Regions from separate parts of the Rhodococcus sp. C26F genome, predicted to be linked through region 1. Evidence: predicted binding sites of a transcription regulator. Region 1 holds the regulator's gene; the other holds the start of a gene.
The links. The regulator HspR, encoded in region 1, represses chaperone genes until heat shock. The targets are predictions, from matches to a motif close to ANNTGAGTNNNNNNNACTCANNT.
Positions count from the first base shown of each region.

Region 2: a site for HspR is predicted at 2,265-2,287, ahead of clpB (ATP-dependent chaperone ClpB). Genes of this name have one in related genera too.

Region 1 is NZ_JBKFBA010000096.1:31-3,355, forward strand. Features, by position in the region: gene ACLBYD_RS30470 (FAD-binding protein) at 17-1,552, opposite strand; gene ACLBYD_RS30475 (heat shock protein transcriptional repressor HspR) at 1,706-2,110, opposite strand; gene dnaJ (molecular chaperone DnaJ) at 2,110-3,288, opposite strand.
Region 2 is NZ_JBKFBA010000017.1:89,739-96,581, reverse strand. Features, by position in the region: gene ACLBYD_RS17905 (hypothetical protein) at 1-330, shown strand, start outside; gene ACLBYD_RS17900 (ester cyclase) at 429-995, shown strand; gene ACLBYD_RS17895 (FAD-binding oxidoreductase) at 976-2,136, opposite strand; gene clpB (ATP-dependent chaperone ClpB) at 2,407-4,962, shown strand; gene ACLBYD_RS17885 (hypothetical protein) at 5,030-5,941, shown strand; gene ACLBYD_RS17880 (hypothetical protein) at 5,971-6,630, shown strand; gene ACLBYD_RS17875 (SDR family NAD(P)-dependent oxidoreductase) at 6,684-6,843, shown strand, end outside.

The sequences.
Region 1 (3,325 bases):
GCGTCCCGCCTCTGTGTCAGCGTCCCGCCGCGTCCATTACTGACAGGTGCGCGAACAACGCGCTCGCGCCGATCGGGTTGCCACCGCCGGGGTAGACGGTGCCGCTCGGTGCGGCCATCGTGTTGCCCGCCGCGTACAGACCGGGGATCGGAGCACCCTCGCTGTCGAGCACGCGGCCGACGGTGTCGGTCCGCAGACCGCCCTTGGTGCCGAGATCGGAGATACCGAACTGCGCCGCGTGGAAGGGGCCCTGCTCGATCGGGACCAGCGCGGACCCGCCGCCGGTGAAGGCGAGATCGTAGGGTTCGTCCCCGCGACCGAAGTCCTCGTCGACTCCCTTCGCGGCCAGCTCGTTCCACCGCGCGACGGTCGCTTTCAGGGATTCGGCGGGCACACCGATCTGCTCGGCGAGTTCCTCGAGGGTGTCGGCGGTCTTCCACAGTCCCGCATCGACATACTTCTCGGTCTCGACGAGCGGCACGTTCGTCGCCCCGACCGGCGGGACCCCACCGTTCCGGTCGTCGTAGATCATCCAGAACGGCAAGGTCATCTCATCACGCTCCATGCGGGCGATGACGTCACGACCCAGTCGGTCGTAGGGCGCGTACTCGTTCGTGAACCGCTTGCCCTCCTGATCGACGAAGATGCCCCCGGTGAAGCACAGCGCGAACGCCGAACGTCCGTCCGGATGGGTCAGACCCGGCGACCACCAGGCCTCACCCATCAGATCCACATCGGCGCCCACGGCAATGCCCGCCTGGTGTGCCTTGCCCAGATTCGACCACGGACCCATGGAATCCCGTGCGGCGCCCGGAACGCCGTACTTGCTGCGCATCTCGTCGTTCTGATCGAAACCGCCGGCTGCGAGGACGACGCCCTTGCGCGCGCGGATCGTCCGTCGCTCACCGCCGTTCTCGACGATCGCGCCCACCACCACACCGTCTTCGACGATCAGTTCCTCGAGCGGTGTGTTCCGGTACAGCCGAACGTTCGGGTACTTGCGCATGGCGATGAGGAAGCGGCCGATGAGGGCACGACCGCCGATCAACATATCGGGAAGCGGGTCCCCGTTGCGTTCACGGCCCAACGGCCCGCGGATCGACTCGTTGAGTTCGGGATCATCGGCGATGGGCAGGGGCGACGGGACGATGTGACGGCCATCGGCCCGGGCCTTGGGCGCCTTGCCGAAGTAGTCGGGCCACGGGTAGACCATGAACTCGAGGTCGTCGTCGGCCTCGAGATAGTCGATCAGTGGAGCGCCGCCGCGGACGTAGGCCTCCTGCAGTTCACGAGGCGTCCGATCGCCGACGACCGCGTGGTAGTAGGTCAGCGCATCCTCGATGGTGTCGTCGTCACCGGCACGCTGCAAGACCGCGTTGGTGGGAAACCAGACGCCCCCGCCACCGGAATACGCCGTGGTGCCGCCGAAGTACTCGGACGCCTCGACGAGGATCACCGAGAGTCCCTCGCGGGCGGCGGTATACGCACCGCAGGCGCCTCCGGCTCCCGACCCGACCACAAGGACGTCGCATTCTTCCGCCCACTCCGCCATGACTGCTGCCTTCCGTCGACCGTTCGTGTGGAACACGCCACACTAGGCAGATTGCGAAGGGTCGCGACACGATCATCTCGCTGTACGGGAGAAAATCGTCCGATCAGTCGCGCTCGACCGCGGTGCGGTCAGTCACGCTCGACCGCGGTGCGGTCAGTCCCGCCTATTGCGCGGCTTCCACACCACGAGGGCGTTGCTGCGCGGAATCGGCACCAGATCGCCGCGCGTCGAACGCAACTGGGCGACCTCGGCGTGGAGTTCGGCGACGCGCTGCTGCAGCGCCTCGACCTGGTTGGTCAGCTCTATGATCCGCTTGATCCCGGCGAGGTTGACACCTTCGTCCTGGGAGAGGCGCTGTACTTCGCGCAGCAGTTCGACGTCGCGCGGCGAGTACCGGCGGCCACCGCCGCTGGTGCGGTGCGGTGTGACGAGTCCGAGCCGATCGTAGTTACGCAGCGTCTGCGCATGCATCCCGGCGAGTTCTGCTGCCACCGAGATAACGTAGACGCGCGCATCGGGGTCCGGTGACAGATCCCGTGGCATTCTCGTCTCGCTCATCACGCACCTGCCCATCCCTCTCGAGGATCGAAACCGCTTGCCTCTTCTGCACGAAGATAGTTGTGCAGCGCTTCCGTCGCCTTCTCGTCGAGATTCTGCGGGATCGCGACCTTCACCGTGACGAGAAGATCACCGGCGCCGCCCCCGCGCTTGGGGACGCCGCGTCCGCGGACCCGCAGGACCCGGCCGTCGACCGTTCCCGGCGGGATCTTCAGCCCGACGCGGCCGTCGAGGGTCGGCACCGAGACGGTGCCACCGAGGACGAGTTCGCCGTAGCTGACGGGCAGCACGAGGGTCAGATCGTCGCCCTCACGCCCGAACACCCGGTCGGGGCGCACGTGCACCGTCACGAACAGGTCGCCGGAGGGGGCGCCGCGCAGACCGGCCTCACCCTGACCGGCGAGGCGGATACGCGAACCGTCCTTGATGCCTGCGGGGACCCGCACCGTGATGGTGCGGGTGCGGTTCTGCACACCGGTGCCGCGGCAGTCGGTGCAGGGGTTGTCGATGATCGATCCGCTGCCCCGGCAGTCGTCGCACGGTTCGGAGAAACCGAACGCACCCTGATTGCGGGAGACCACACCGCTTCCGTTGCAGTTCGGACAGACCCGCGGGCTCGTTCCCGGTTGGGCACCGCTGCCGTGGCAGGTGGTGCACGGCGCCGGGCTGGTCATCCGCAGGGGGACCGTGACGCCCTGAACGGCGTCGCGGAAGTCGAGTGTCGTCTCGGTCTCGACATCGGATCCGCGGCGCGGACGCGACCGGCCGCTCGTCGGCGCCGTCCCACCGGCGCGGTTGAACAGGCCGCCGAACAGGTCGCCGAGACCACCGTCGCCGCCACCACCGCCGAACAGGTCGCCGATGTCGAAGGTCGCTCCGGTACCAGCCGTGAAACCGCCGGCGCCGGGACGGAAGCCACCGCCGCCGGGGAAACCGCCGGAGGCGAACATGCGCCGGGTCTCGTCGTATTCCTTGCGCTTGGCAGGATCCGACAGGACGGCGTTGGCCTCGCTGACGGCCTTGAAGCGCTCTTCGGCCTTCTCGTCACCGTGGTTGGCATCGGGATGCAGGTCCCGCGCCAGTTTCCGGTAGGCCTTCTTGATCTCGTCCTGCGTTGCGTCGGGGGAGACGCCCAGGTCCTTGTAGAAGTCCTTCTCGATCCACTCCCGCTGGCTCACCGGGCGTCTCCTCCTCTCGCGTCTTCTTGTTCTTACT
Region 2 (6,843 bases), on a different contig from region 1:
GTGCAGGTCGCCGCGGTGGACTGGCCCGTGTGCGCTCGCTGCGTCGCCGTCCGCACGCGCTGGCAGATCGCCGCCGCCGCGACCTGCACGGTCCTCGGCGTCATCTTCCTCGCGCTGGTGTTCGCGCTCGTGCAGGGCGCTCCCAAGATCTACGGTCTGGCGCTGCTCAGTGTCTTCGGTCTGTCGTTCCTCCCGATCTACGTCGCCCTGCGGGTGCTCGAGCCGAAGCGGGCCTCTCTGGGAATGTCCGTGGCCGAGGACGGTTCGGAACTCGTCATCTCGCAGGCGCATCCGGAGTTCGCGCGGGCGGTCGCGGCGCAGCGGATGTAGCCACCGGTTCGCTTCCCCTGCGGCGTTGACTTCCGGACCGGCCGGTTCATACTCGAACCGGGGGTCGATCGTCTCGTTTCACAGGCAGGAGAAGTGCCGTGAAGATCGAACATTCCACTCCGGCGTCCACTCCGGAACTCGGATCCGAGGAGAAGAAATCTCTCGCCGTGCGGGCTCTGATGATGATGGCCGACGGTGATCGCAGCGTTTTCGACGAGGTGCTGTCCGCGGACGCGGTCAACTGCGAAGCAAAGAGTGAACCGCCTCCCACCAGAGCCCACGGACCCGACGGTTTCTTCGCGACTGCACTGTGGTTGCGTGACGCCTTCGCAGATCTGAAGTTCGAGGTGAAGAACGTCGTGGAGCAGGACGATCTCGTCGTCCTCGACACCGTCATGTCGGCGCGACACGAAGGACCCTTCGCCACCTACGACGAGCAGGGCCGCGTCGATCAGGTGTTCGCGCCGACGGGAAAGAGTTTCACGGTGCGTCAGGCCCATTGGATGCGGGTGGCCGACGGCAAGATCGTCGAGCACTGGGCCGTGCGCGACGACCTCGGAATGGCGAAGCAGGCGGGATGGGTGCCACCGAACCCGATCTCGCTTACGCGGAACGTTCTCGCAGCACGGAAGCTGCGCAAGCAGATCAGAGCGGGTCGAAGCTGATGTTCTGACGCGGGGTGCCTGCCGCCGACAGCGCGTACAGCGTCGTGCGGATCATAGACGGCGACCCGGCGATCTGGATCTGACGGTCGGCCCACGTGCCGAACTGCCCGGCGACCTTACCGAGCTTGCCGTACATCGGCCGATTGAGGCCGGTGGGCGGTTCCTTCACGGGAACCGGGTGCCACCAAGGATTCTCCTTCTCCTCGAGCACCGGCACGATGGTCAGCCACGGGTTGGTCGTGGCGATCTGCCACAGCGTCTCGAGGTCGTACAGGTCGCACGGATACTTGCCGCCGTAGAACAGGTGGACGCGCGGGTTGTCGCCGCGCATCGCCATCTCCATGATCTGGGCGCGCATGGGGGCGAGGCCGGTGCCGGACGCGATCATCAGCACGTCCTGACCGCTCTCGCGGTCGACGTGCAGGCCACCGAGCGGTGGGCCGATCGTCCATCGGTCGCCGACGGCGGTCTCGCCGACGAGCGCAGGGCTCACCCATCCGGTGGAGACCCGTCGGACGTGGAATTCGATCTGCCCGTACGGATTCGGGGGGATCGCCGCGGACAGGTACCGCCACATGTGTGGGCGCTGCGGGATCTGCACGCTCATGTACTGGCCCGCGTAATAGGGGATCGGGCTGTCGGCCTCGAGCCGGATGATCGCCAGATCGGGGAGCACGCGTTCGTGGCCGACGACGGTGGCGCCCCACGAGGCAGGCAGGTCGTCGGTGGCCGCGGCGGTCGTCATCGTTTCGACCACCCCGTCGACGACCTCGGCCCAGGTGCGCTCGAGCGCGGCCGTCCACAGGATCAGGGGAGTGCATTCGCGGACCGCGGCGAGCAGTGCGTTGCCCGCGACGCGGTAGTGCAGCGGCTCGACCCCGTACTTACGGTGGTCGCGCGCGAGCTGGGCGAGGAACCTGTCGACGGTGCCCGGCTCGTGGAGGCGGGCAACGACCCAGCCGACCGCGGTCGCGAACCGCTGCCGCATCGACTCCATGCCGGCGGGGAACAGTGAGCGGATGCCGGTGGACTCGCTCCACATGGCGTTGTAGAACGCCGTCGCGAACCGTTCGGCTCCGGTGGGGGTGGCGATGATCGACGCGAAGCTGAGCTGAACCCGGGCGATGGCGAAAGCCTCCACGCCATCCTCCCTGTATCCGTGCTGCGCGAACGCCGCCACTGTAGTCGGTTGCAGGGCGCCCGGCCACTGACCGCCGGGTCCGTCACAACCTGCGAGCGGTTTGTGAGCAGAGTCACTACACTCAGGAAAGTTGAGTGGAACAAACTCAACTTATGATCCGTTGAAAAATTCGACATCACCGAGACCTGCCCGATGCAGGGAATCGGCTGCAGAATCGACATGGGGCACTCGCCTGCGCGTGGGGTGCACCGAGAAAGAAAGGGGCGCGCAGTGGACTCGTTCAATCCGACGACCAAGACCCAGGCCGCACTCACCGCTGCACTTCAGTCGGCGTCCGCTGCGGGCAACCCGGAGATCCGTCCGGCACACCTGCTCGTGGCACTGCTCGACCAAACCGACGGCATCGCCGGCCCGCTGCTCGAAGCGGTGGGCGTCGACCCGGCCGCGGTCCGCAGGGAAGCCGAGGACCTCGTCCGTCGTCTTCCGCAGACCAGTGGTGCGACCACCACGCCACAGCTCGGGCGTGAGGCGATCGCGGCCATGACCGCGGCGCAGAAACTCGCCACCGAACTCACCGACGAATTCGTCTCCACCGAGCACGTCCTCGTCGGCCTCGCCGGTGGCGACTCCGATGTCGCGAAGCTCCTCGCCGGGCACGGCGCGACGCCGGCCGCCCTGCGCGACGCCTTCACGACCGTCCGCGGCAACCGCCGCGTGACCTCCGCCGATCCCGAGGCCAGCTATCAGGCCCTGGAGAAGTACTCCACCGATCTGACGGCGCGGGCGCGCGAAGGCAAGCTCGACCCGGTCATCGGTCGCGACAACGAGATCCGCCGTGTCGTCCAGGTGCTCTCCCGCAGGACCAAGAACAACCCGGTCCTCATCGGTGAGCCCGGTGTCGGCAAGACCGCCATCGTCGAGGGCCTCGCCCAGCGCATCGTCGCCGGGGACGTGCCCGAGTCGCTGCGCGGAAAGACCGTCATCTCGCTCGACCTCGGCTCGATGGTCGCGGGCGCGAAGTACCGCGGCGAGTTCGAGGAACGCCTCAAGGCCGTGCTCGACGAGATCAAGGAATCGGCCGGGCAGATCATCACCTTCATCGACGAGCTCCACACCATCGTCGGTGCCGGCGCGACAGGCGAGTCGGCGATGGACGCCGGCAACATGATCAAGCCGATGCTCGCCCGCGGTGAGCTGCGGCTGGTCGGTGCCACGACCCTCGACGAGTACCGCAAGTACATCGAGAAGGACGCGGCTCTCGAACGTCGTTTCCAGCAGGTCCTGGTGGGGGAGCCGAGTGTCGAGGACACCGTCGGCATCCTGCGCGGCCTCAAGGAGCGCTACGAGGTGCACCACGGCGTGCGCATCACCGACTCCGCGCTCGTCGCGGCGGCGACGCTGTCCGACCGGTACATCACCTCGCGCTTCCTACCCGACAAGGCGATCGACCTCGTCGACGAGGCAGCCTCGCGCCTGCGGATGGAGATCGACTCGCGTCCCGAGGAGATCGACACCGTCGAACGCATCGTCCGTCGCCTCGAGATCGAGGAGATGGCGTTGCAGAAGGAGAGCGACGAGGCCTCGAAGGAACGCCTCGAGAAGCTGCGCGCCGAACTCGCCGACGAGCGGGAGAAGCTCAACCAGCTCACCACGCGCTGGCAGAACGAGAAGACCGCGATCGACTCCGTGCGGGAGATCAAGGAACAGCTCGAATCCCTGCGCGGTGAGGAGGAACGCGCCGAACGCGACGGCGACCTCGGCAAGGCCGCCGAGCTGCGCTACGGCCGCATCCCCGAGCTGGAGAAGAAGCTCGAGGCGGCAGCCGCCGCGTCGGGTACCACCGCCGGTGGCGACCTGATGCTCAAGGAGGAGGTCGGCCCGGACGACGTCGCCGACGTCGTCGCGGCATGGACCGGCATCCCCGCCGGCCGCATGCTCGAGGGCGAGACCGCCAAGTTGCTGCGGATGGAGGACGAACTGCGCAAGCGGGTCGTCGGCCAGGACGTCGCGGTGCAGGCCGTCTCCGACGCGGTGCGTCGTGCACGTGCCGGTGTCGCCGACCCGAACCGTCCGACGGGGTCCTTCCTGTTCCTCGGCCCGACCGGTGTCGGCAAGACGGAGCTGGCGAAGGCGCTCGCCGACTTCCTGTTCGACGACGAACGCGCCATGGTGCGGATCGACATGTCCGAGTACAGCGAGAAGCACTCGGTGGCACGCCTCGTCGGTGCGCCTCCGGGCTACGTCGGCTATGAGGCCGGCGGTCAGCTGACCGAGGCCGTGCGGCGTCGCCCCTACACGGTGGTGCTGTTCGACGAGGTCGAGAAGGCACACCCGGACGTCTTCGACACGCTGCTGCAGGTGCTCGACGACGGTCGTCTCACCGACGGCCAGGGCCGCACGGTCGACTTCCGCAACACCATCCTGATCCTCACGTCGAACCTCGGTGCGGGCGGCGATCGGGAGCACATCATGGCGGCGGTGCGGGCGGCGTTCAAGCCGGAGTTCATCAACCGGCTCGACGACGTCGTGATCTTCGACCCGCTCTCGGAGGAGCAGCTCGAGAAGATCGTCGACATCCAGCTCGACCAGTTCGCCGACCGCATGTCGGCGCGGCGACTGACGTTGGACGTCTCGAACACCGCGCGGTTCTGGCTGGCGGTGCGCGGCTACGACCCGCAGTACGGTGCACGTCCGTTGCGCCGCCTGATCCAGCAGGCGGTCGGCGACCAGCTCGCCAAGAAGCTGCTCGCCGGTGAGATCAAGGACGGAGACACCGTCCACGTGGGCGTCAGCGAGGACGGCGACCACCTCGTGATCAGCGCCTGACGGCACCGGTGCGCGGCCTCGGTGGCAGGAGCCGCCGGGGCCGCGCGCGCCTACTCTGGAAGGCGCTATGAAGAATCCCCAGGATCCGCGCACCCCGCAGGAACGGGCCTACGCACTCGACGAGTCGTCGAACGGGACGGACGACGACGCGACCCGCGTGCTGCACACCGACGACCCGACCGAGGCGTACGGACGGCCGGTCACCAACCCGACGGTCGCGTACACCCGCTACGAGCAGTGGGGCGCGCAGGGGAGCGAGTACCAGCCCACCCAGGCTTATCCGTCCCCCCAGGGTCCTCCGTCGCAACAGCCGTATCCGCCTCAGCCGGGCTACCCGCCCCCGCACGGCTATCAGCCCACACAGGTGCTCCCCGGATACGACCCCGGTAACCCGCAGACGGCGATGAACCCGGGACCGGGAACGCGGGGGCACGGAATCCCCGGGCAGCCACCCACGGGTCCGGTGCCCGGCACGGATGCCGGGAAGCCGCGCGGCCCGCGCTGGGGACTGATCGCGCTCGCCGCGGTGGTCCTCATCGCGCTCGGCGGCACCATCGGGTTCCTGCTCAGCCGGCCCGACGACTCCACCTCGCGGGTCGCGTCGGATCGCGCCCCGGCCACCGTCGCGCCCCCGCCGACGGCGACTCTCCCGCCGGCACCCGAACCGACCACACCGGGACTGCCGCTCGACCGGATCCCCGGCGGACTCGGCGAGGTCATGGGCGACGCGGGCGCGGTCGTGGGCACGATCACCGCCAACGACGGCGGCAGCATCACCCTCGGCGTCATCGGTGGTTCGACGGTCACCGTCGTCCTCACCCCCGACACCGAGATCATCACCCTGACCGGCAACACCGCCGACAACCTCGAGGTCGGAGCGACCGCCGTGGCGACCGGCAGTGCCGTCGAGCAGGGACGGATGACTGCCGAGACCGTCGTCAGCGCGTCCCTCCCATCCTTCGGTGGTTCGGGCCGCTGACCCGCTAGGCTGACTCGACGATGACTGTCATGTGGTTCTCTCTGGCCGCGGTCGCACTGCTGGGTGCGGTCGCGCTGCTCTACGTCGACCGGACGCGGCGAGAGCAGTCGGGTCGTATCCGGGAGATCTGGGCCAAGGCGCAGGGCTACAAGTACACCTCCGCCGAGGACCACCTGCCGTCCACCTGGCACCGCGCGGCGCTCGCCAAGCAGGAATATCTCGGCGCGATCGACATCGTCCGTGGGGTTCGCCGCGGCGAGGAGTTCGTCCTGTTCGACATCGAGGAGACCGCGACGATCATCGCGGTCCGGCGCAAGGTCGGCTCCGACGTCGACATCGATCTGCGGCTCAAGTCGACGCCGCCGCCGAAGGACCCCGACATGAACCTGCTCGGTTCGATCGGCCCGCGCATCGTCTTCGCCACCGACCTCGAGATCGCGCGACGCGTGTGCGACCAGCGGATGGTCGCGTTCACCGAGTCCATCCCCGACCACGTACAGATGCTGTGGAGCGAAGGCGAGTGGACGCTCGGCTCGATCCCCGTCGGCAGCTCCGGACGCGAATGGGACTCGGCCATCGAGACCGTCGCGCGTTTGTCGGGCATCCTCCACGTGCTGCCGCCCGTCGTCGAACCCGAGGAACTCGACCGGGGTTCGCAGGATCCGGGTCGGCCCTCCGCCCGTCACTGAGGTAGATCCTCGGGAGGTGGTCGCGCGCGTCGCGTGTCGTTAGTGTGGCGGCCATGACTTCCGCCCGCCCCGTCGCGCTCGTGACCGGCCCCACCTCGGGAATCGGTGCGGGTTTCGCCCGCACCCTCGCGAGTCGCGGTTACGACCTCGTGCTCGTCGCCCGCACCCGTCCCGCCCTCGACGAACTCGCCGCCGAGCTGAAGCAGAAGTTCG